4 regions of the Winslowiella toletana genome follow, and region 1 is predicted to be linked to each of the others. Evidence: predicted binding sites of a transcription regulator. Region 1 holds the regulator's gene; each other region holds the start of a gene.
The links. Region 1 encodes LexA, which represses DNA repair genes until DNA is damaged. Its sites were predicted from a motif close to TNCTGTATGTACATACAGNA; they were not measured.

Region 1 (5,954 bases):
GATCGGTGCGGTTGATCGGGTCACCGACACAATAAGCGTAAGGATTAATCCCGCCGTGACCAAACGGACTCCAGCTGTCCGGGCAGTTAAAACGCCGCAGGGCGGGATAATAAGCACGATAGCCGTTGCCCAGCTGCGTTGCGCCATTAGCCGGATCGAAACGCTCGCCGTTAAATCCCAGTAAAGAAACACTCATCGCCAACTCCTGTAAGTGATAAAGCAAGGAGATTGAGTAAATGACACTCTGGGGGGCAGCTCAAATCACATTTATCACCCTGCGGGGGCGGTTACAGGATGTTTTCCGCTTGCGCAGCAAAAAAAAACGCCCGATAAGTTATCGGGCGTTTTTCATGCGGCATAAATCAGCGATTAAGGCTTCGTTAAGACTTCAAGCGCCGCTGCGCTCTCAATCGTCAGCCGTACTTCCTGAGTAATCAGATCGGCCAGTAGCAGGTACACTTTCTGCGTCTGTTCAATCTGAGCATCGCCGGTATCGCTGATATAGCCTTCATCACGTAGCGTCAGCACCAGTGAAGAGAATACCGCCTTATCAAAGAATTCCGGGGCATTAATCCCGTGCAACACTGACAAGCGCTGGGCCATAGTGCGGCTCTCTTTTTCCAGTGAACCCCGGTTAATCGCCGGATTTGCACTGAGAATTGAGAAGGTAATCGCATAGCGTTGCAATGTTTCGCGTACCCCTGCGGCCAGCAGCTGCAGGGTACGGAAGCGTGACGGATTCAGGCGCAGAGTGCTCTCATCGGCAGTGACCAGACCCTGACGCGACAATTCAGCGATCATCTCATCCAGTACCTGTGGCAGCTCCTCTTTATTCCAGCGCAGGAACAGCTCACTTTTCAGCATCGGATAAATAACGCTGACCTGACGCAACAGCTCCGCGCGCGAAATTTCGCGATGTTGCTGCACAATGGCGGCAATCAACGCCGGTAACACCAGCATATGATGGATATTGTTGCGATAGTAAGTCATCAGCACCGCTTGCTCACGCGGCAGAATAATGATGTCACCGATATTGTCCTGCTCGGTTTCAAATTTATTCATTCCCAGCGCGCTGTTCAGCAGCGCTTCCGCCGTCATATCCGGTACGGTAGCGTCAGGCGAATAAGGCACATTACGCAGCAGCTGGATGTAGCAGTCGAGCTGCTCGGTCAACTGTTCGCGCGTTAATGAACGTTGACGAGAAGCCAGCAGCGCGGTGACACAAAGGTTCATGGCGTTGGCCGCGCCGGCGTTATTAATCCGCACCATCACGCGCTGAGCGATATCATTTACCGCCGGTGTCAGCCAGGCCGGGCGCTGAGCTTCAATCGGATCGATAGAATCACGCCATTCAGGCACATGCTTATTCAGATAGTTAATCAACGGCAGCGGTTCACCAAAGTTAACATAGCCCTGGCCGAGATTGCGCAGTTTGCGTAAACCGCGCACCATCTGCATAAAGCCTTCTTTCTCTTTGGTAGCACCGCGCAACTCTTTGGCGTAAGTGCCTACTTCCATCACGTGTTCATAGCCAATGTAGATTGGCACCAGCGTGATAGGGCGGTTACCGCCGCGCAGCATCGCCTGAATGGTCATCGACAAGGTACCGGTTTTCGGATCGAGCAGACGCCCGGTGCGCGAACGCCCCCCTTCGACGAAGTATTCCACCGAATAGCCGCGGGTAAACAGCTCACCGAGATATTCGCGGAACACCGTGGCGTACAGTTTATTGCCTTTAAAAGTACGGCGGATAAAGAACGCACCCAGACGACGGAAGATCGGGCCCGCAGGCCAGAAATTCAGATTAATACCGGCAGCAATGTGCGGCGGCACCAAGCCCTGGTGATACAGCACATACGACAGCAGCAGGTAGTCCATATGACTGCGATGGCAGGGAACATAAACGATTTCATGGCCATCCTGCGCCAGCTGACGAACACGTTCGCCACCGTTGACGTTAATGCCCTGATAAAGCTTGCTCCACGTCCAGCTCATCACGCGGTCGGTAAGACGAATCGCTTCGTAAGAGAAGTCAGCGGCGATCTCTTCCATCAGCTCAACTGCGTTTTGCTGTGCCTTCTCATGGGAGATTTTTTTGCTGCGTGCTTCATCTTCGACCGCTTTAGCGATGGCTTTGGATTGCAGCAGCCGACCAAACAGCTCCTGACGCACCGGCAAACGCGGGCCGATCGCCGCCAGACGCTGACGAGCGAAATGCATACGCGCAACGCGGGCCAGCTTCTGGGCGATAGTTTGATCGGTGCCGTGTTCAGTCGCCATACGGCGCAGTGACACGGTAGGAGAGAAACGCACGAAGCTGTCGCGTCCTAACCAGAGAACGGCAAAAAACTTCTGAATGCCGTTCAGCACGCGCAGATGTGGCGTCTGTTCACCCTGAACTTCGCGACCCGGTGCACGGCCAAACATGACGGAAATCGGCACCATCTGCACGTCAAGATCGGGATTACTGCGGTGTAGATCCAGATATTCGTGAAACAGCTTTACCGACTCCAGATTGGGAACGAAGTAGGGGAACACGCGCGGTCCATCGTGGATAAACACGTGGCGTGGCAAAACCGTGCCATCGATTTCCAGCGGCTCCAACGGATCGGGCAAGTCGCGTTTACGACATTGCGATCGCAATGCAAGGAGATCCGCCTTTGAATCATAAGGCAATACATACATAATGGGGCGCGAACTATCGAGCCCGAGTTCAGCTACCGGATCGGCCGGAATAGCCTTACTTCTCACCAAAAATGAGAGGGGTAAGTTTAGTAACTTGTAATAGAAATTACGCCAACCTGACATAGACAACATGAAGCCTCTTGTTAGCAAAGCGCGGCAAGCATACCAGAAAGCGCTATTAAGATCTGTTGTGTTGCAATACGTGCGCCACCCTCTGGTGGACGTTAAACATCTCAAAGGGTTCCCTGATTATGACAAATAATGTAACCGGCCTTGCGCGAATTGTGAAAGCAGCAGGTTATTCATGGAAAGGTTTGCGTGCCGCCTGGCAGCATGAAGCCGCATTTCGCGAGGAGTTGATCGCAGCAGTGGTGGCGATCGTTATTGCCTGCTGGCTTGATGTGGATGCCATCACTCGTGTACTGCTAATCGGCTCAGTACTGCTGGTGATTATCGTAGAAATCCTTAACAGCGCGATAGAAGCGGTGGTGGATCGGATCGGCAGTGAAATGCATGAGCTTTCCGGACGCGCCAAGGATATGGGGTCTGCGGCGGTGTTACTCACCATTCTGTTAGCGGTATTTGTCTGGATAATGCTGTTATGGGCACATTTCGCCTGACCAGGCAGAAATTGACAAGCAGTCGTTTTTTACGCAGCTTTAGGTTTCAAAGCAGCGAATACCTGTATATACTCACAGCGACTGTATAAACAACCAGGGGGCGGAATGAAAGCATTAACGGCAAGGCAGCAGCAGGTCTATGATCTGATTCGTGACCATATTAATCAGACGGGTATGCCTCCTACACGCGCCGAAATTGCCTCGCAATTAGGTTTCCGTTCCCCCAACGCCGCGGAAGAGCATCTGAAAGCCCTGGCGCGTAAGGGTGTGATTGAGATCGTTTCCGGCGCTTCGCGCGGCATTCGTCTGATGATGGAAGATGAGAGCGGCCTGCCGCTGATCGGTCGCGTCGCAGCGGGTGAACCATTGCTGGCAGAACAGCATATTGAAGGCCATTTTCAGGTCGACGCCAATCTGTTTAAACCTAATGCAGACTTCTTGTTGCGCGTCAGCGGCATGTCGATGAAAGACATCGGTATTATGGATGGCGATCTGCTGGCAGTGCATAAGACTCAGGACGTGCGTAATGGACAGGTTGTCGTAGCGCGTATTGACGATGAAGTCACCGTCAAACGACTGAAGAAACAAGGTAATGTGGTTCAGTTACTGCCTGAAAACAGTGATTTTCAGCCAATTGTGGTCGATCTTCGTCAGCAAACCCTGACGATTGAAGGTCTGGCGGTCGGTGTGATTCGCAACGGCAACTGGCTGTAACCTTCTACTTCCTTTAGCGCGTGCTGTTATCCTCCGCAGGCACGCGCCGTGACTTACATTGTCTATTTTATTGCATCAGAACTCTCAATATTGCATTACCCGAGAAAGCGCCTGAGTCAGGGGTGCTGGATCCAACGGTCTGATAGACGGAGCTTATCTTAAAATTTTTACTGCCATCGACAACACCAACAAAACTGGCATTATCATCAACCGTCAATGTACATTTTCCATTATTACCACACTTCGTCACATTTCTGGCCTCTCCGGAGACAGGCTGAACCCCCTCAAAGGTTAACTGCACGTTAGACGGGCTCCCGCAATTAATCCCAAAATTAGTACTTGAAGAGTGTCCGCTACGAGCCTGTGCGGTAGTTATTTTTCCATGATTAATGGCAATATTACTGCCTCCGGTCAAAGAACAGCTGGCCATCACATTAACCTGCACTGGAGCAAATCGATTTTGCATAGATGCCACTGCCAGCTCAACCCCACCCCCACCAGAACAGTATTTTTCTCCCTTATACCACTCTTCAGCTCCGATCTTTATTGGAATTCTCACGTTGTATGTGCCGGAAAAAGCGCTCCCTTTGGTGATATAAACGCGCAGTTTTGTCTCAGTAAAAGAGTTTTCGACCAGCGGATAACGGGATCCGACATTAAGACTGCTCGGAAAATTTCCCACCCAATTAGGAAATTTGTACGGACCAGAATAGGTCTGAAAACCTGAATATATTCCGCGCACAAGATAGTTTCCGGAAATAATTTCTATACGGCCCGTCAATCCGTCACCCAGAGAGATATCGCCCCCTCCAGCGGGTAATGCTATCCATGTCGCCAGGTTCTTGCTGCCGTTTCCACTTGCAATATTATTCGTGCCAAAGGGAACATTATAACGTTGAATCCATGATACGCTTCCTGGTGCGGTGGACGGTAACCCGGGTAAAGTGATATCAAAGTAATCCGCTGTACTACCATTACTGACGGTTATTGGAGGGATTGCCTGTGAGTTATCATCCATTTGCCACAATATTTGCAAATCACGGCAAGGGTCATAGGCAAAGGCAGGTATACTACAGCAAAGAAAAATAAAAGATAAAAAGTAATTAACTACATTCACCTTTTCAACTCCTTTTAAATATTATTTTCAGAGTTACACATTAAAAAATCAGCATTGCTGATGCTGTATTTTTAGTGCGTAACTGCTATTTCTCGAACGCATTGAGATATATCCGCAATGATTCATAATTTTCTTCACACAAATCTGGCCTGGCATTTACAATCGTGACGTGCTGAGACGCCTGTGGCGGTTATAACTAAAAGTAACTTATGCTCATACTTGCAGAGGCCGAAAATGCCTTTGTCTCCAACTGACCGGTACCATTTTTAAATGGCACTGCTGTGAAAACGAAAACGCCTGATTCTTTTCCTGAAAGCCCATTAGTGATTGGATAACCAATGGATACTGACCCATAGATTGTCCCCCCTCCAAGGGTTAATTTAGTGGACGTTCCCTCTCCCTGATAAAGAGCAATGCCAAAATTGCTGACATTCGTTGCCAGTACGTTTGTATTCGCGCCCAGTTGAGTCCCTGTCACCTTCACGTAAGCTGTTCCCTGAGGATAATCACAAGTAATTGGCACACTAATTTTTTGATAATTTTTTGGGTTGGCCACGTCCGTTACGGATATATCTCCAAACTTTACTTCGATCGTTTCTCCGCCATTAACCTGACAGGCAGGAATATAGACCTCTCCTGTAATACTGATAGGGATATCTTCTGCAAGTGTTCTGCCAGACAGAAACAGCATCGAGTAAGAAATTACTGCTGTTATTTTCATTAATTTTAGCGACATAATTTTTACGCCTCTTAGTAGATCCGTCTGTGCTGTTTTAACGTTGCTATGCATCTGAAAAGGTCTTCGCCTGTTCATATTG
Region 2 (5,954 bases), 2.2 Mb from region 1:
GCTGCAACCACTGCAGACAATACTGATAAAGCTCGCGGCAGTTAATAAATTCGTTCAGCCGTTCAACCGGCAATGGCAGCGCAGCAAAAGCTTTCTCAATGCTCTGACGCCGTTCGCCAAGCTCATTGCGTTTAAGCCACTTATCCTGCTGTTCAAAACGTTGCAGCGAATCAACCACTTCCTGCAACACCTGCGCGCTGACCTCGCTCATTTCAGCGCTCCAGCTCTGCCAGGCTTTATTCAGATAGTGATAAAAGCGCTGCGTTTCCTGCCATTCAGTGCCGTGCAGGCGCACCACCTGATTTTCCGGCAGGCTAAATTCCAGCTCTCCCCACACCAGACCGCGCTTGCACTGTATCGCAAGCAACTGATTAAAAGGGATCAGATATTCATGCTTTTCACCGCTGACTTCGACGCCTGCTGCCAGCAGCCGCACCCGATTGTAAGGATGTTGCGCCAGGTGTTTACCCAGCGACGTAGATTTAAGTTCCATTCAGATTGACCATGTCGCGGTTTTCGTGTCTGTTACGCAGTTTAACTGGCAGGAGTTTACCGCTCCACCGTTAAAACACGTTACAATCAGCCAATTATCTGATTGTGAACCCGCGCACTGTTTAAGGGCTGACTATTTATGCGTACCGTACTCAATATACTCAACTTTGTTTTAGGTGGTTTTTTTACCACGTTGTCCTGGCTGACCGCGACAGTGGTGAGCATCATTTTTATTTTCACCCTGCCGCTAACCCGCTCCTGCTGGGAAATCACTAAACTGTCGCTGTTGCCTTATGGCAATGAAGCGGTACATGTGGATACGCTGAATCCCGATAAAAAAAACGCGCTGATGAATTCAGGCGGCACGCTGTTAAATATCCTGTGGTTTATCTTTTTCGGCTGGTGGCTGTGCCTGTGCCATATCTCGGTGGGGATTATCCAGTGTATTACCCTTATCGGCATTCCGGTGGGCATCGCAAACTTCAAAATTGCGGCTATCGCTTTGTGGCCGGTGGGTCGCCGTGTCGTGCCGGTTGAAGTGGCGCAGGCAGCGCGGGAAGCCAATGCCCGTCGTCGTTTTAACTAAGCAGGTAGCGTGTGATTCCAGCCCTTAAGCCACGCCTGCGCCGCTACGCCCTGAGCAGTGCATGGCTGTATAACCTTCGTATTTTGCTGGCGCTGACCGGTGCAGCCGCGGTGCCATGGTGGTTAGATCAAATCATCTGGACGATTCCACTGACGCTTGGCGTGGTGGCTGCGGCTTTGGCCGATCTCGACGACCGTTTGAGCGGGCGCTTACGAAATCTGTTGATAACGCTGGTCTGCTTCTGCATTGCCTCGGTATCGGTCGAACTGCTGTTTCCTCACCCCTGGCTGTTTATTATCGGGCTGGCGCTGTCGGCCTGCGGCTTTATCCTGCTGGGGGCGCTGGGTCAACGCTATGCGACCATCGCCTTCGGTGCGCTGCTGATCGCTATCTATACCATGCTGGGAATTGGCCTGTTCCCTCAGTGGTATCAGCAGCCGATGCTGCTGTTGGTTGGGGCGGTCTGGTACAATCTGCTAACGCTGACCGGACATCTGCTGTTTCCCATCCGGCCGCTGCAGGAAAACCTGGCGCGCAGCTTCAGCCAGCTGGCACATTATCTTGAAGCCAAGGCAAACCTGTTTGATCCTGATATTGAAGAGAACGACGATGCGCCGCTGATTGAAGTGGCGATGGCCAACAGTCAGCTGGTGGCGGTGCTTAATCAGACCAAAAGTTCGATTCAGACGCGTTTGCGTGGCGATCGAGGCCAGCGCAGCACCCGCCGCACGCTGCATTACTATTTTGTTGCGCAGGATATTCACGAGCGCGCCAGCTCTTCACACGTGCAATATCATCAGTTACGTAAAGAGTATCGCTACAGCGAGATCCTGTTTCGTTTTCAGCGGCTGCTGAACATGCAGGCAAAGGCATGCCAGCAACTGGCGCATTCTATTCTGATGCGTGAATCCTATCAGCATAATAGCCGTTTCGAATCCGCTTTTGTTCATCTGCAAGCCGCGCTGGATCGGCTGCGCGCCGCTCAACCGGAATCCGGCACCACTAAAGCGATGCACTATCTGCTGCATAACTTAAAGGCCATCGATGCACAGCTGGCGACGATTGAGTCAGAGCAGGCACTGGAGCTGGCTCACGCCACGCATGATAATAATCTGTCGAGTGAAGGACTAACCGGCTGGAGCGATATTCGCCTGCGTATCAGCCGCCATCTGACGCCTGAATCGGCGTTGTTTCGGCATGCGGTCAGAATGTCGCTGGTGCTTTGTGTTGGCTATGCCTTTATCCAGATAACCGGGCTGCAGCATGGTTACTGGATACTGTTAACCAGTCTGTTTGTCTGCCAGCCTAACTACAACGCCACCCGACGACGCCTGGCATTACGTATATTTGGTACGCTGGCCGGGATTGCCGTCGGCCTGCCAATGCTGTGGCTGGTTCCTTCAACAGACGGACAGCTGATGCTGATAGTGCTGACCGGCGTGCTGTTTTTTGCCTTTCGTAATATCCGTTATGCCCATGCCACACTGTTTATCACCCTGCTGGTGCTGCTGTGCTTTAACCTGCTCGGTGAAGGCTTTGAAGTGGCGGTACCCCGCATTGTCGATACCTTACTCGGTTGTGGTATTGCCTGGCTGGCGGTGAGCTATATGTGGCCTGACTGGAAATTTCGTCGTTTACCCGCGGTAACCGATCGCACTCTGAATGCCAACTGCCGCTATCTCGACGCGATTTTAGTGCAGTATCATCAGGGCAAAGATAATCGCCTTGATTACCGTATTGCACGCCGTGACGCACATAACAGTGATGCTGAACTGGCCTCCGTGGTCTCCAATATGTCAACGGAGTCGAACCGCAATCCGGCACTGCTGGAGGCGGCATTTCGCCTGCTCTATCTCAATCACTCGTTTCTCAGCTATATTTCTGCACTGGGCGCGCATCGGGAAAAAATTACCCGTTCCGCTATGCTGCAGCTGCTGGATGATGCCGTCTGCTATGCAGAAGGCGTAATGCAGGTCGATACGGTTGACGAGCAGCAGGCCAGAGAGATGCTGGAGAATCTGAGCAAAAGAATGGCAGAAATTAAGCCTGCGCCTGAAACCAAAGAGCCACTGGTTCTACAACAACTGGGTTTACTGGTGGCTCTTTTACCGGAGATCGCTGCATTGAAAAAGCAGATCTCTCACTCGCTCTAGCCTTACTTTTCAGCCTGAGAACAAAGACTCAGGCAATCGAACCAGTCACGAAGCTCTTGCGTGACGGCATCAGACAGCGCTGCCTGATGCCGTCCTGATATTGCCCCCTCCAGCGCGAACAAAATACTTAAACCGATATTTTTATGCGCCGCTTTCAGTTTTAACCAGCACTGCTTCGATCCCTCTGCCCGCAGGCTTTGCACCGAGCAAATGCCCACTTCACGCAGCATCATCTCCAGCCGTAGCCCCATATTCGGCAGATCTTTTACCCGTGGATTAGCCATCTTATCGAGACATTGTTGCTGTGCCCGCCTCAGAGACCATCGTGAAAGTGCCAACAGCGTTTCGGGTTGTTCCCACATCGCATCATCGACGCGAAAATAGTTCAGTGCCACTGGCATTCCACGCTTCTGAAACACCAGCGGCGGCATACGGCCTGCTCCGATATAGGGCTGTATCTGCTCACAAGCGCGCAGATACAGCTCCCCTTCCGCCACCACGGCGAAGACAATTTTCTCTACCGCGAGGCTGTATCCGCCGAATTGCGTACGCGTATCAATTTTGCCCAGTGAGGAAAGATAACGTTTGGACTGCTCAATCCTTTGTTTAGAGTTATTCATGCAAATCTCCTTTAGCATGCGGGTGAGAATGCAAAAAAACGTTCTTTTACATGAAATTAGAAAATATTCAATTCGCGTAACAGGTTCAATCATTAAATCCATTTGCATCTCGTTTTCATTTTAATCTGCGAGATGTTTTCAGAAATTGAGGTTGATCTTTATCCACAAGCTAGTTACTGTATATCCATACAGTAACACTGCGAGCGAACAAAATATGCGTACTCATCTGCTGAAAACTCAATCTGCTAATGCTGTGATTCATCCTTCCCGTCACACGCCCTCTGTGCCGTCGGTTTCAGGTGGATGTATCAGTGAACTGACTTACAGTGAAGATCAACCAGGCATGACGCAAATGCTGTTATTACCGCTGCTTCAGCAGCTGGGAACGCAATCTCGCTGGCAGTTGTGGCTGACGCCGCCACAAAAATTAAGCCGTCGCTGGTTGCTGCAGTCGGGTTTACCACTGGATAAAGTGATGCAGATTCCACAGGCCGGACAAATCAGCACCGTAGACGCGATGATTAAAGCGTTGCAGACGGGAAATTACAGCGTTGTGTTGGGGTGGTTACCGGAAGATATCGACAGCGACGATCGTCGTCGGCTGGATGAAGCAGCAGCAATTGGCCAGGCTTTGGGTCTGATTATGCGACCTCAGTTTTGCGTTTCGTCCTCCGCCAGACCAGAAAGTGGGCTAAAAATTCACTCTACTTTGTATCATTAAGTAAAAATAAGATTTATCCCAGGATTTTTTTACAATTACTTCTTCATAACACACTGATTCTGCTCTGGCGCGGCTGCGCAAAGGTTTAGCCGCAAAAAGTTCCCAGATTTAATGCATAAAATAGCCCTTAAAATGTTAAATTTTATGTATGAAACACTGTTTTTTTACTGCGCGCCATCACATCCTACTTGTAAGTTTGCTGGTACGTTGTAGACTTTATCTCGCCAGGGTGCTCAATAACCTCCGTTTTTCGGTAGAGTAATAATCGAGCTTGATAACCCGGCGAAGGATTAAACCAAGGGCTTAATTTAAAGCTCATTGCCTATTTGGATGATAACGAGGCGCAAAAATGAAAAAGACAGCTATCGCAATTGCAGTGGCACTGGCTGGCTTCGCTACCGTAGCGCAGGCCGCTCCGAAAGATGACACCTGGTACACCGGTGCTAAACTGGGCTGGTCTCAGTACCACGACAAAGGTTACTACGGTAACGGTTATGTAGATAACGATGGTCCATCTCATGAAAACCAGCTTGGCGCTGGTGCATTCGTGGGTTATCAGGCTAATCCATATCTGGGCTTCGAGCTGGGCTATGACTGGCTGGGCCGCATGCCTAACAAAGGCGACAAAGTAAACGGCGCTTTCAAGGCTCAGGGCGTTCAGCTGGCAGCTAAGTTAAGCTACCCAATTGCTGACGATCTGGACATCTACACCCGTCTGGGTGGTATGGTTTGGCGTGCTGATTCTACTCAGAACAACAACGGCGTTCGCATCAGCGATCACGACACCGGCGTTTCCCCGCTGGCAGCTGTTGGTGTTGAGTATGCGCTGACCAAAAACTGGGCTACCCGTCTGGACTACCAGTGGGTTAACAACATCGGTGACGCAAGCACCGTTGGCGCGCGTCCAGACAACTCCATGCTGAGCGTGGGTGTTTCTTACCGTTTCGGTCAGGACGATGTTGCTGCACCAGCACCAGCACCAGCTCCAGCACCAGCTCCGGTTGTAGAAACCAAGCGTTTCACCCTGAAGTCTGACGTTCTGTTCACCTTCAACAAATCTACTCTGAAGCCAGAAGGTCAGCAGGCTCTGGATCAGCTGTACACCCAGCTGAGCTCTATGGATCCTAAAGACGGTTCCGTACTGGTTCTGGGTTACACCGACCGCATCGGTTCTGAGCAGTACAACCAGAAGCTGTCTGAGAAACGTGCTCAGTCCGTGGTTGATTACCTGGTCTCTAAAGGTATCCCGGCTGACAAAATCTCTGCACGTGGCGAGGGTAAATCTAACCCAGTTACTGGCAACACCTGTGACAGCGTGAAAGGCCGTAATGCCCTGATCGACTGCCTGGCGCCAGACCGTCGTGTAGAAATCGAAGTTAAAG
Region 3 (5,954 bases), 1.7 Mb from region 1:
TTTGCTGCTGGAAACCATGCGCGGCATCCAGGCGCTGTTTGTGCGCCGCGATGAAGTGGAAGAGGCGTGGAAGTGGGTTGACTCCATCATGGATGCCTGGGCTGCGGATAACGAAGCGCCTAAGCCTTATCAGGCAGGTACCTGGGGCCCCGTCGCCTCCGTAGCGATGATTACCCGTGATGGCCGCTCCTGGAATGAGTTCGAGTAATTAATCGTTAATAATCAAACCCGCTTCGGCGGGTTTTTTTGTCGGTGTTGTCGGGGATTTGAAAAAATGAACCGCAGTTTTAAAAATCACCTGATGGCATGGACGCCGTTCAGCTAAATCATGTATGGTAGATGCGCTATCACTTTCCTGACGCCGGATGCGCGTCACTTTCGCCCGCTGTCGCCACCGGAAAAGGCAGCAGGCTCGACCGGAGAACGACACTGATGAAGAACTGGAAGACGAGCGCTGAACAGATTTTGACAACCGGACCGGTAGTTCCGGTTATCGTCGTCAATAAACTGGAACATGCTGTTCCGATGGCGAAAGCGCTGGTTGCGGGCGGGGTTCGCGTGCTGGAAGTGACGCTGCGCACGCCGGTGGCGATGGACGCGCTGCGTGCGATAATCCAGCAGGTGCCGGAGGCGATTGTCGGCGCAGGTACCGTGCTGAATACTCAGCAGCTGGCGGAAGTGACGGAAGCGGGGGCGCAATTTGTCATCAGTCCCGGACTGACTGAGTCACTGGTTAAAGCGGCGGTTGAAGGCCCGATTCCATTGATTCCGGGTATCAGCACGGTGTCAGAGCTGATGACCGGTCTGGAATACGGGTTGCGCGAGTTCAAATTCTTTCCGGCGGAAGCCAACGGCGGCGTGAAAGCGCTGCAGGCAATTGGCGGTCCATTCCCTCAGGTGCGTTTCTGCCCGACCGGCGGCATTACGCCGAACAACTACCGTGACTATCTGGCGCTGAAAAGCGTGCTCTGTATTGGCGGTTCCTGGCTGGTGCCCGCGGATGCGCTGGAAGCCGGAGATTATCAGCGAATTACCGATCTGGCGCGTGAAGCGGTGGCGGGCGCACGTTAAGCGCTGAAAGTGCAGGGGCGTTTTAACTACGCCCCTGCAATGTTAGCCGCTGACTTTCACGCCCGCTGCGCAGGCAATCGCGCGCTCGACGGCTTGATCAATATTGTCTCCGGTTGCCAGCGCAACGCCTAAGCGGCGCTGACCGCGAATCTCCGGCTTACCAAACAGACGCAGCTGCAGACCAGCACCCAGCACTGCCGGCACGCCGCTAAACTGCAGGTTATCGCTGTCCAACTGCGGCAAAATTACCGCTGAGGCCGCCGCGCCATACTGGCGGATTCCGCCAACCGGTAAGCCGAGGAAAGCGCGCACGTGCAGCGCGAACTCAGACAGATCCTGTGAAATCAGCGTTACCATACCGGTATCATGCGGACGCGGTGACACTTCGCTGAACACCACCTCGTCGCCACAGACAAACAGTTCGACGCCAAACAGTCCATGACCTCCTAAGGCGCTGACCACTTTCTCCGCAATCTCTTCGGCGCGCTTAAGCGCCAGCTCGCTCATCTGCTGCGGCTGCCAGGATTCACGATAATCGCCATCCTGCTGGCGATGACCAATTGGTGCGCAGAAGTGGATGCCGTCGACGGCACTGATGGTCAACAGAGTAATTTCGAAATCGAAATTCACCACGCCTTCAACGATCACCCGGCCTGCTCCGGCGCGGCCACCTTGCTGCGCGTAGTCCCATGCCTGATCGAGCTGTGAAGCTGTACGGATAAAGCTCTGGCCTTTGCCGGATGAGCTCATCACCGGCTTAATGATGCACGGGAAGCCAATTTCCTCGGTGGCTTGCAGGAAAGCGGTTTTGCTGTCGGCAAAGCGGTAGCTGGAGGTTGGCAGCGCCAGCTCCTCAGCGGCCAGACGACGGATACCTTCGCGATTCATCGTCAGGCGGGCGGCACGGGCAGTCGGTACTACGCGCTGACCCTGTTTTTCCAGCTCGATCAGCATATCGGTGGCAATGGCCTCGATTTCCGGCACGATATAATCAGGACGCTCTTTCGCAACCAGTGCCTTCAGCGCTTCGCCATCCAGCATGTTGATCACATGGCTGCGATGAGCCACATGCATCGCGGGTGCATCGGCATAGCGATCTACAGCAATTACTTCAACGCCTAAACGCTGACATTCGATCGCCACTTCTTTACCCAGTTCACCTGAACCTAAAAGCATCACGCGAGTTGCGGCAGGGCGCAGCGCGGTTCCAAGAGTCGACATAATACCTACCTGAAGAGATGAAAAAATCGCGCGCAGTATAAACGAAAACGATTGCGTGCACATCTGCTTCGCCGGCTTGATCGCAAAAAAAGCTGCTGCTATACTGGATATAAATACAGTTAAATGGGCGAAAATCATGGCTATCGAAGTAAAATATGTCGTTGTCAGAAAAGGTGAGGAAAAGATGACGTTTGCCAGTAAAAAAGAAGCGGATGCTTATGACAAAATGCTTGATATGGCAGAAGTTTTCACTGACTGGCTGATGACAAGCGGTATTGAGCTGGATGAAGCGCAGCAAGAAGCGCTGGGCATGCATCTGGCAGAAAATAAAGATGCGGTAAACCACATCCTGCGCACCAGTAAATTGCCAAAAAGCAGCGCCGCCGTCGCGTCTGATGACGAGGCAGAGCAGGGTAAAAGTAAGCCGGTGCGTGCGGTAAAAGTGGCGTAATCGTCGGGTCGCATTCAGGCGATCCGATGTTTTCCCGACTTTTCTTCTGCTTACGCTTCTTGACGCATGTTGTTCTACTCTGAAGTTCATCGGTTCTTTTAAAGGAAATAAGATGAATAACTGGCTACAACAAATTCAGTCGGTACTGGGTAACAGCAAAAGCGGCAGTAAAAGCGGCGGCGAAGGGCTGAGTAAAATGCTGGCGCCAGGTGCGCTCGGCGGTCTTGCGGGGTTGCTGATCGCCAACAAGTCGTCGCGTAGCCTGCTGACCAAATACGGTAAAAACGCGTTGATTATCGGCGGTGGCGCGGCGGTAGGTGCCGTGTTATGGAACAAATACAAACAGCGCGTCAGTGAAACCCACCGCGATGAACCACAATTCGGCCAGAGTGAAACGCCGGTTGATTCCCGTGCGGCACGCTTAATCACAGCGCTGGTGTTTGCCGCGAAAAGTGACGGGCATATCGATGCGCAGGAACGTCAGTCAATTGAACAAAATGTGCATCAGTTAGGCATTGGTTCGCAGGGCGAAAAGCTTATCCAACAAGCTATCGAGCAACCACTCGACCCGCAACTGCTGGCTCATGACATCCGCAATGAAGAAGAAGCGCTGGAACTTTACTTCCTGAGTAATGCGGTAATTGATGTTGACCATTTTATGGAGCGCAGCTATTTGCAGGCGCTGGGCGACGCGCTGAAAATCCCGCAAGATGTCCGGGATGGCATTGAAAACGATATCCGCGAAGAGAAGAATAAACTCACTGCCTGATTGTCAGGCCGGACAAGTCCGGCCGCTAATCTGGCCTGTTCTCACTCTCTGGCAGGCGCATATGCAGTAAAGGATAGGGTTTTCCCTGAGCATCCAGTGCTGAGCGTCCGGTTATCTCAAATCCCATACTCAGATAAAATCCGGTCGCCTGCGGGTTCTGTTGGTTAACGTCCAGCTCGCGGGCGGCTAGCTGGCCAACAGCAAAATTGACCAGCTGCCTGCCGATGCCCTGACCACGTAGATCGGGATCAATAAACAGCATTTCAATCCGCTGTTCCACTACGCCAATAAATCCACCCGGCCGCCGGTTGTTATCCAGCCACACATAGGTGTTAACGTTGGGAAGATACTCATTTTCAACGCAAATCTTCAGGCGTGCGATCTCCTGTACAGAGAGAAAGTCATGGGTTGCGCTCACTGAGCGCTGCCAGAGTTCGGTCAGTACTGTGTATTCAGAGGGGTAAGCCGGGCGAATCATGGGGATTTCCTTATTACTTGCTTGTTTAATTTACCTTTACCGCTTGGCAATCACAACGCCAGATGCCACCCTTAGCTCAACTGACTCAAGGGTGTAAACGGATTATGACTGCTCCAACCGCAAAGAAAATTCCTCACGTAATGACTCTGCATGGCGAAACGCGCCAGGATGACTATTACTGGCTGCGCGACGATCGGCGCGCAGATCCGGCGGTGCTCGAATATTTGCGGGAGGAAAACGACTATAGTCAGCGTGTAATGTCCTCGCAACAAGCGTTGCAGGAACAGGTGCTGAAGGAAATGATCGATCGCATTCCGCAGCAGGACCATTCCGTGCCCTACGTGAAAAATGGCTATCGTTATCAGCGTCGCTATGAATCCGGCAATGAATATCCGATTTATACGCGCCAGCTTGCCGAAACCACCACGCCAGAACAGTGGGATACGCTGCTGGATGCCAACCAGCGCGCAACACACAGCGAGTTCTATACCACGGGGGCACTGGATATCAGCCCCAATAATCAGATTATGGCGCTGGCGGAAGATTTTCTGTCTCGTCGTCAGTATGGCATTCGCTTTTGTAATCTCACCCGCGATAGCTGGTATCCGGAAGTATTGCAAAATGTCTCATCCAGCTTTGCCTGGGCGAATGACTCCCGAACTTTCTATTACGTGCTGAAAGATGAAACCACGCTACTGCCGTGGCAGGTGTGGCGTCATACCCTCGGCGAGCCGCAGAGTGCTGACCAGTTGGTGTATGAAGAGCTGGATGACACCTTCTACGTTAGCGTGCATAAAACGACGTCAGAGCAGTTTATTGTTATTGCGCTGAACAGCAGTACCACCAGTGAAATCCTGCTGCTCGATGCCGACGATGCCGAAGCCAAACCGCAGATATTCTGCCCGCGCGTTAAAGATCATGAATATTCCCTTGATCACTACGACGGCCATCTCTATGTACGTTCAAACCGTGAGGGCAAGAACTTTGGCCTCTATCGCACCGACTTTAGCGACGTCACCCGCTGGGAAACGCTGGTGGCCGCGCGCGATAATATCGTGCTGGAAGACTTTCAGCTGTTCCGTGACTGGCTGGTCGTGGAGGAGCGCCAGCGGGGCCTGACCAGTCTGCGGCAAATAAACTGGCAAAATGGAGAGGCAATTGGCATTGCGTTTGACGATCCGGCTTACGTCACCTGGCTCTCTTATAATCCGACACCGGAGAGCAGCAAGCTGCGCTACGGCTATTCATCGATGACCACGCCTTCCACGCTGTTTGAGCTGGATCTGGATACTGGCGAGCGTCAGGTGCTGAAACAGTCGGAAGTGAAAGGCTTTGACGCCAGTCAGTACCGCAGCGAGCGTTTGTGGGTGAAAGCACGTGATGGCGTTGAAGTGCCAGTATCGCTGGTTTATCACCGCCAACACTATCAGCCGGGTAAAAATCCACTGCTGGTGTATGGCTACGGTTCCTATGGCAGCAGTATGGACGCCGATTTCAGCGCCAGCCGTCTGAGCTTGCTTGACCGCGGTTTTGTCTTTGCGCTGGCACATATACGCGGTGGCGGTGAAATGGGGCAGCAGTGGTATGACGACGGTCGTCTGCTGAATAAACTCAACACCTTCAATGACTTTATTGACGTCACCCACAGTTTATTGCAGCAGGGTTATGGTGATAAACGGCGGCTGTATGCGATGGGCGGCAGCGCCGGAGGATTGCTGATGGGGGCGGTAATCAACCGCGAGCCGCAGCTTTATCATGGTGTGGTAGCGCAGGTACCGTTTGTTGATGTGGTCACTACCATGCTTGATGAGTCGATCCCGCTGACCACCGGCGAATATGATGAGTGGGGCAATCCGTCTGAACAGCAGTACTATCATTATATTCGGCAGTACAGCCCGTATGACAACGTCAGCGCGCAGCATTACCCGCATCTGCTGGTCACCACCGGGCTGCACGATTCTCAG
Region 4 (5,954 bases), 1.6 Mb from region 1:
GGGTGGGTAATTTAATGGCCGGAAGAATTGAACAACTGACTGGCGTCACTGTGGATACTGGCGTTAAGCTATACCGTGATAAATCAATAAACAAAGGCACCAGGGCTATTTTTGACATGTCCAGTCAGTGGTCGGGTGGTAAAGCATCGAATGCGACCGGAGCGGTCATTAAGTCATTGAGTTATGAAGATAGCACAGGAGTGCTTTCCCTCGCACATGAATACGCTAATGGTGGCATGACGTGGGCTGGTGTTAAATCTGACCAGTTTCAATTGCCATCTCAGTTTGTGCCGGCGCTGAGCGACAAACACTGGCTTTTCACTGTCTGGTTAAAAATAACCAATGGTGGCGTAAGCGGATCGAATAACCAGACCCTGAATATTGGCCCCGCCTATAATAGTTTATTTACCTATTTGCGTCTTTTGCCAACCTGCGATGCTTCTGGCGCAGCAACAACTATAGAAGTTCGTTGTTTGTCAAAAAACTATGTTGTCACGTCGGCGCTGATGCCTTTGTATAACGGGGATGTACACCAGTTTGCAGTGGAGTGTCAGGTTTCAGAGGATGGGACTCAACAGAAAGTTATTATGTGGCTGGATAAGGTGTCGGTCTATGACAGCGGATTTCAGGCTACGGCCAACACCATGCCGTCTGATTCCTCGCAACGATACATTGGCACATCAACATCACTGACTCGAAGTTTCGCCGGATCATTTTATCGCACCCGATTCGATGACCTTGTTGCTTCGGGACTTTCGGCTTCATCTGTGCTTACGGCGGACTACAGCAGCAGCCGAACCAGATTCAGCTAATTGACATCATAGCCCGGTAATGTCCGGGCTTATCCCACCTAAATATCCCCGCATCTCAACACCCTACATAAACCTGTCCTTTAGTCACTTGATCAATCCTCTCGATCAATAATACTGTATGCACATACAGTAATTATCAGGCTAATCATTCATGGCAAGACGATACGAAATCGACGCGGCTTTCCGCTCAGCCGTCAAAATCAACCCGCGCACCGGCCGAACGGTTACAACCAGAGACTTCACGACAGAGCTGGCTAAGGTCAACTGGCACTGGACGCTCGCGGAGGCTAACCGCTGGATAGAGCATCACGTCGACCAGTTCAGGGACATATCCACCCAGGAAGGTGATGACAGGACATTCATGCTGTTTAACCCGAACGTGAGGTAACTATGGGATTTCCATCACCGGCTAACGATTACATTGAGAAGCGCCTGACGATTGACGACTTCGTTGTTGCGAACCCGGCATCGACGATGATTTGTGATATCGGGGATCGGCTACTTGTCATTGACCGCAGCGTGCCACCCAAAAGCGGCAGCATGATTTATTACGAGCTGATGGGAGAGTGTGGGGTCGGAAAGATAATGGGAAGGAGTCTGATAACGCCTGAGGGGGAAGCGTTCGAAGGTTCTGTGCTGGAAGAACTGGAAGTGGTAGGCGTTGTGACAGCGGAGATTCTGAAGATTCACGAACCGGAAAGGCCGATTATCTGATCATGGGGCATGTATGGGGCAAAAAATTGCCGCAAGGTTACGTGAACTAGACTAGCTGATCACATCAACTTGCGGCAAGGCTCTGCGTTTACTCGCTCTTAGCTATATCTAACTCATTCTTTTTTTTGGAATGCTGCATGATGAATATGCAAGTTTAAAGCCATTCTGATTACTGCTAAAACTGTGCGCTATGTAATGTTTGTTTAAAAATAGTTATGCATAATAGTATCTGACCTTTGACAGAGCTAACGCCGCTTATAACGCGAGTGCCGGAGATAAGCGCCGGAGAAAGGCCAAGGAATATCTGAAAGCTGCCAGCTTAGCTGGCAGCTTTTTTTGTGCCTGAAAAACATGCTGCTAACATCTTCCGATTATTCCTAAGGCGAAACGGTGATTTGCTACTACATTTAGCTGTGTAGTTTGATTTTTTTACGCTAATTAACCAGAAAGGGAACCAGCATGAGTGATAATGAAACTCTGAAAACGCCGACCGATCATTTACGTGATGTGACTTCACAGCTGAAAGAGATGCGTCACTATGCGCAGACCAATACGGAAACCTTGTCAACACACTGGCTGGCGTTTGACGCAGGTGAGTATCAGAACAAAGAGTTCGCTGAAGCGATCAATGACCTGCTGACTAAACAGGGTGCGGTGCTTGAAGCACTGGAAAAAACCGTTCAGGATTTAGAGATTGAAGCCAATCGCATCGATAACGAAGCCTGACAGGTTGATACTTGCTACAACGGGCCCGCTTATGCGGGTCTTTTTTTTTGCGGCAAATGAAATTAAGCCGTCGCATTTACATTACGCTGACAAAATAAAACGATGATAATGCTTGCTAAAAAAATCGTTACATGTGTAAATAGCGCATCGGTTTGTGATACAGACCTATTTATGCCAAGCGATTTTATTAAAGCAGTTCTCAGTTCGAGCGTTATCTCAGATATCTCTTTCCCTGATTCTTCTTATTACCTTGCTCATAAGTATTATCTGCAAAGCAATCCTGTCCGCCTGATTAAAAAAGGCTTATGAAATTCAGAGGAAAGTATTATGTCTAACAAAATGACTGGTTTAGTAAAATGGTTTAACGCTGAGAAAGGTTTTGGCTTTATTTCTCCTACCGATGGCAGCAAAGATGTATTCGTACACTTCTCTGCAATCCAGGGCGATAGCTTCAAGACCCTCGACGAAGGTCAGAGCGTAGAGTTCTCTGTTGAGAACGGCGCTAAAGGTCCTTCAGCGACCAACGTTATCGCACGCTAAGTGATGACGCCGCAGGCCTCTTACGACAGCGATGATGGCAGCGACCGGAGCAGTTAAGAGCCTGTAAAAGAAAACCCGCCTTGTGCGGGTTTTTTTGTATCAGCTAAACGGCAAGTGAAATACGATTAGGCGTTCTGGAAATAATTATCAGAGAAAGAATTAAGCCGTTATTTATCGGCGCAGTCAGGATATTTTTTCTTTATCGCGCTGCGTTAAAGTGAAATAGTGGCCGCAGTGTGCGCAAATCAGCGTCTGGTTTTTAGCGATTTTGGATGATTGCTGTTTGCTGCTATTTGAACATGATGGGCATGTTATTTGTTTCGTGCGGTTACGAAAAAAGCGTAAGCTGTCGAGATTCATCATTTTGTTGATCTCATTGTGACCGGTAGCTCAGTTTACGCTCTATTATTTTCAATAGCCCGCCTTATATTGTCTGTTTAATCGGCAGGCGATAATAGGGTTAAAGATCAATATGTCTGCTTAAAATTTAAAAATCTGCCACCAGCCACATATCGGCCTCTTCAAACATCTCTTCAATAATTCGCGCCATAATCGCTTTATCACTTTTACTGGCGTCGGTTTCGATGGCGTTACGCTGCATCGGTTTAACTTTAACCAGTGCATGAGGGAAGGCGCGATGGATGCGTTTTTCCAGTTCCTCATGAATCATTTCATTGGCATTGTTCAGCCCTGCCACATTGCGCTTATCGTAAATCAACTCGACGAACATTGCTGTCAACCTCTCTGTGAGAAACCTTGTCATTGTAATGTGCTTCGCTAATAATACTGGATAATAATACAGTATCAATGGTTGTCGCAGGCTGAATGACGATTTGTTAGCCGATTTTGTGGATTATTACCGGTTATCGCGCTGGCTGGCTTTTCGAAGCCCCGGCAGTGGTGGTAATTTACCAGGGTTATCAGACGCTGTGTCGTTGCCAGCAGTCAACAATTTTGCAGGAGTAGGTATGGCAAAGCACCCCACGGGTAAACACTTAAAAGCAGAAGTGCTGCATGATGATAAGCAACTGCTGATTTACGTAGTAAAAGGTTCACGCATTGAAGATATGCCGGTGGATGACAACGAAGATTATCCGGGCGATATGCTGATGGCACTGCCAAATCTGAGCAAAGAGTTTGATACTGAACTGGATGAAATGCTGAGCGAAGCGCAATCGGGTGATGTGCTGGTGCTGGTTTGTCCGGGCGACCAGACTTTCAGCTACGGCTACTCGCGTGTGAAAGCGATGAGCGCTGACTGATATTTTCAGCCGGGTTGTTTACCAGATGATCCGTCTGGTGATAGTTTCATGACAGGAATACACAGAGGAACAATAATGAAGCAACTGGTCATCGATATTTTAATGAAAATGGCTAAGATGGACGTTGATGCCAAAGAGCTGGCGGCTCAGGTTGAGGCACAGTCACTGCTGATTGCCGCGCTGTTGCTGACTGCAGGAAAGGAGGGTTCCAACAATATCTCCGAGAACATCCAGAATGCAATTATGACTGCGGCAGGAACTTCCGTTGAGTTTTTACAGACCGATGTTGATCTGTTGCTGATCCACGTTAATCGTCTGCTGGCGGTAACGCGCTATGTTGATGAACAATCAACGGTAACTGAGTAAGCCAGTGCAATTGAGCCCGCGACGGCGGGCTCAATATCGGCTTATTTACGGCCAATCACTTTAGCAAGTACAAAACCAATACCCGCTGCTACCGCCAGTGAAGCCAGTGGAGAACTTTTGGTTTGTTGTTTAACAGTATCAACAAAGTCATCCACCGCATAGCTACCACGTGCCAGCTTCTGGCGTACTTTGCCTTTTAATTCATGTTCAGAAGAGCCTGCTGCTTTACCAAACTGCTCCTGACCGGCACCAATTGCTTCATCAACTTTGTCTTTTGCCTGTTCAAACATAGCTTCTCCTTAGGTGTGTTGAGTCCTCAATACGAGACACTATTAATCGTAGACCATGATTTGGAAAGCTTGCAGAGTCAGATGTTTATAAATGTTGCATTGGGGGGAGGGAGGGCAAAAAAAGAACCTCTGGAAGTGGAAATCCAGTAACACTTCCAAAGGCCGTGCAAAAGCACGATTCGTTACAAGGGTAATCAGCGATGTTACTCGCCTGTTAAACTTATACAATAACCTCTAACTTGTACAACTATAATTGTACAAAACCCCCTGGTCGGAGGAGTATATGCGATGCATGTTTCTGGCAGTCCTGTTCTTATAACTGGCTGAATGCTTATAGTTCATTCTTTATGCAGAATTCTTCCCAGGTCATGCCCAGCGCTTCAGCGTGGGTACGCAGGTATTTTTCTATCGCCTTGGCCGCTACGGCTTTATCTGGTTCGGCCAGCTGAATTGAAAACAGCATCGCATCCTGTTTTTTGGCACGAAGAAAAGCGGCATAGATACGATCGGCCTGAATCTCTTTCAATTTTTCCTGCGTCATACCCAGCGCTCGTGCATCCTGTTCGCTGATTTTATCCAGCCCGGCCTGGAAATCAGGATGCGCCTGTAAAAACATGGCGCGGGCAAGGGTGTAGTACTCTTCAGGGGTTTTCATGGCAGTTTTCCTTTTGATTCAATCCGCCTAGTTTACACTTGATAAACCGCCGATGCCTCCCCGAAGCCGCTGTCGGGCAAATTTGTTGAATGTTTCTTGCGGTATTTAACTGAAAATCATAACTTACCCGCGTACGCATCGAGGACAGGGATAATAAATGAAGAAGTGGATTGTATTTTGTGCGGTGGCGTTAAGCGGCTGTACGCAGATTACCAATTACGATCAGGCGGTCAAAACCCCTGCGCCGGTCACGCTGCAAGGTAGCTGGCAGAGCGTAGGGCCGCAAAGCGGGCTGATTAGCGATCAGGCGGTGGCCAGCCTGCTGATTACCGCTGAAGGCGATACGCTCGACTGCCGTCAGTGGCAGCGCGTGATTGCCAAGCCAGGCAAGCTGACGGTGTTGGGCGATGACTACGTGAATGTGAATAAACAGCTACGGGTAATGCCGCTGGAGCTGGAAGGTACAACCCTGCACTATGACGGGCTGAAGCTGCGGAAAATGGATCATCCGACGGCAGAGTGTCAGCAGGCACTTGATGCGCTGTCCAGCAATCCGACTGCTGCGTCGTTGCAAAATATTGAGCCGGCA

Region 2: a site for LexA is predicted at 4,026-4,045, ahead of sulA (SOS-induced cell division inhibitor SulA). Genes of this name have one in related genera too.
Region 3: a site for LexA is predicted at 2,394-2,413, ahead of RIN69_RS13240 (YebG family protein). Genes of this name have one in related genera too.
Region 4: a site for LexA is predicted at 3,577-3,596, ahead of RIN69_RS13690 (DinI-like family protein). Genes of this name have one in related genera too.

The regions. Positions count from the first base shown of each region.
Region 1 is NZ_CP134152.1:4,551,528-4,557,481, reverse strand. Features, by position in the region: gene RIN69_RS20725 (RHS repeat-associated core domain-containing protein) at 1-196, opposite strand, end outside; gene plsB (glycerol-3-phosphate 1-O-acyltransferase PlsB) at 370-2,808, opposite strand; gene RIN69_RS20715 (diacylglycerol kinase) at 2,937-3,305, shown strand; gene lexA (transcriptional repressor LexA) at 3,411-4,019, shown strand; gene RIN69_RS20705 (hypothetical protein) at 4,087-5,136, opposite strand; gene RIN69_RS20700 (fimbrial protein) at 5,333-5,872, opposite strand.
Region 2 is NZ_CP134152.1:1,807,676-1,813,629, reverse strand. Features, by position in the region: gene helD (DNA helicase IV) at 1-493, opposite strand, end outside; gene RIN69_RS08480 (YccF domain-containing protein) at 632-1,078, shown strand; gene yccS (YccS family putative transporter) at 1,093-3,231, shown strand; gene RIN69_RS08470 (TfoX/Sxy family DNA transformation protein) at 3,234-3,851, opposite strand; gene sulA (SOS-induced cell division inhibitor SulA) at 4,066-4,572, shown strand; gene ompA (porin OmpA) at 4,922-5,954, shown strand, end outside.
Region 3 is NZ_CP134152.1:2,834,680-2,840,633, reverse strand. Features, by position in the region: gene zwf (glucose-6-phosphate dehydrogenase) at 1-208, shown strand, start outside; gene RIN69_RS13250 (bifunctional 4-hydroxy-2-oxoglutarate aldolase/2-dehydro-3-deoxy-phosphogluconate aldolase) at 433-1,071, shown strand; gene purT (formate-dependent phosphoribosylglycinamide formyltransferase) at 1,114-2,292, opposite strand; gene RIN69_RS13240 (YebG family protein) at 2,429-2,743, shown strand; gene RIN69_RS13235 (tellurite resistance TerB family protein) at 2,856-3,512, shown strand; gene RIN69_RS13230 (acetyltransferase) at 3,538-3,990, opposite strand; gene RIN69_RS13225 (prolyl oligopeptidase family serine peptidase) at 4,095-5,954, shown strand, end outside.
Region 4 is NZ_CP134152.1:2,931,775-2,937,728, reverse strand. Features, by position in the region: gene RIN69_RS13720 (hypothetical protein) at 1-15, shown strand, start outside; gene RIN69_RS13715 (hypothetical protein) at 15-812, shown strand; gene RIN69_RS13710 (DNA polymerase V) at 964-1,200, shown strand; gene RIN69_RS13705 (S24/S26 family peptidase) at 1,203-1,526, shown strand; gene RIN69_RS13700 (hypothetical protein) at 1,986-2,252, shown strand; gene cspE (transcription antiterminator/RNA stability regulator CspE) at 2,580-2,792, shown strand; gene RIN69_RS22920 (YnfU family zinc-binding protein) at 2,976-3,152, opposite strand; gene RIN69_RS13690 (DinI-like family protein) at 3,280-3,522, opposite strand; gene RIN69_RS13685 (hypothetical protein) at 3,761-4,054, shown strand; gene iraP (anti-adapter protein IraP) at 4,130-4,420, shown strand; gene RIN69_RS13675 (CsbD family protein) at 4,462-4,710, opposite strand; gene RIN69_RS13670 (DUF6388 family protein) at 5,042-5,365, opposite strand; gene yedD (lipoprotein YedD) at 5,523-5,954, shown strand, end outside.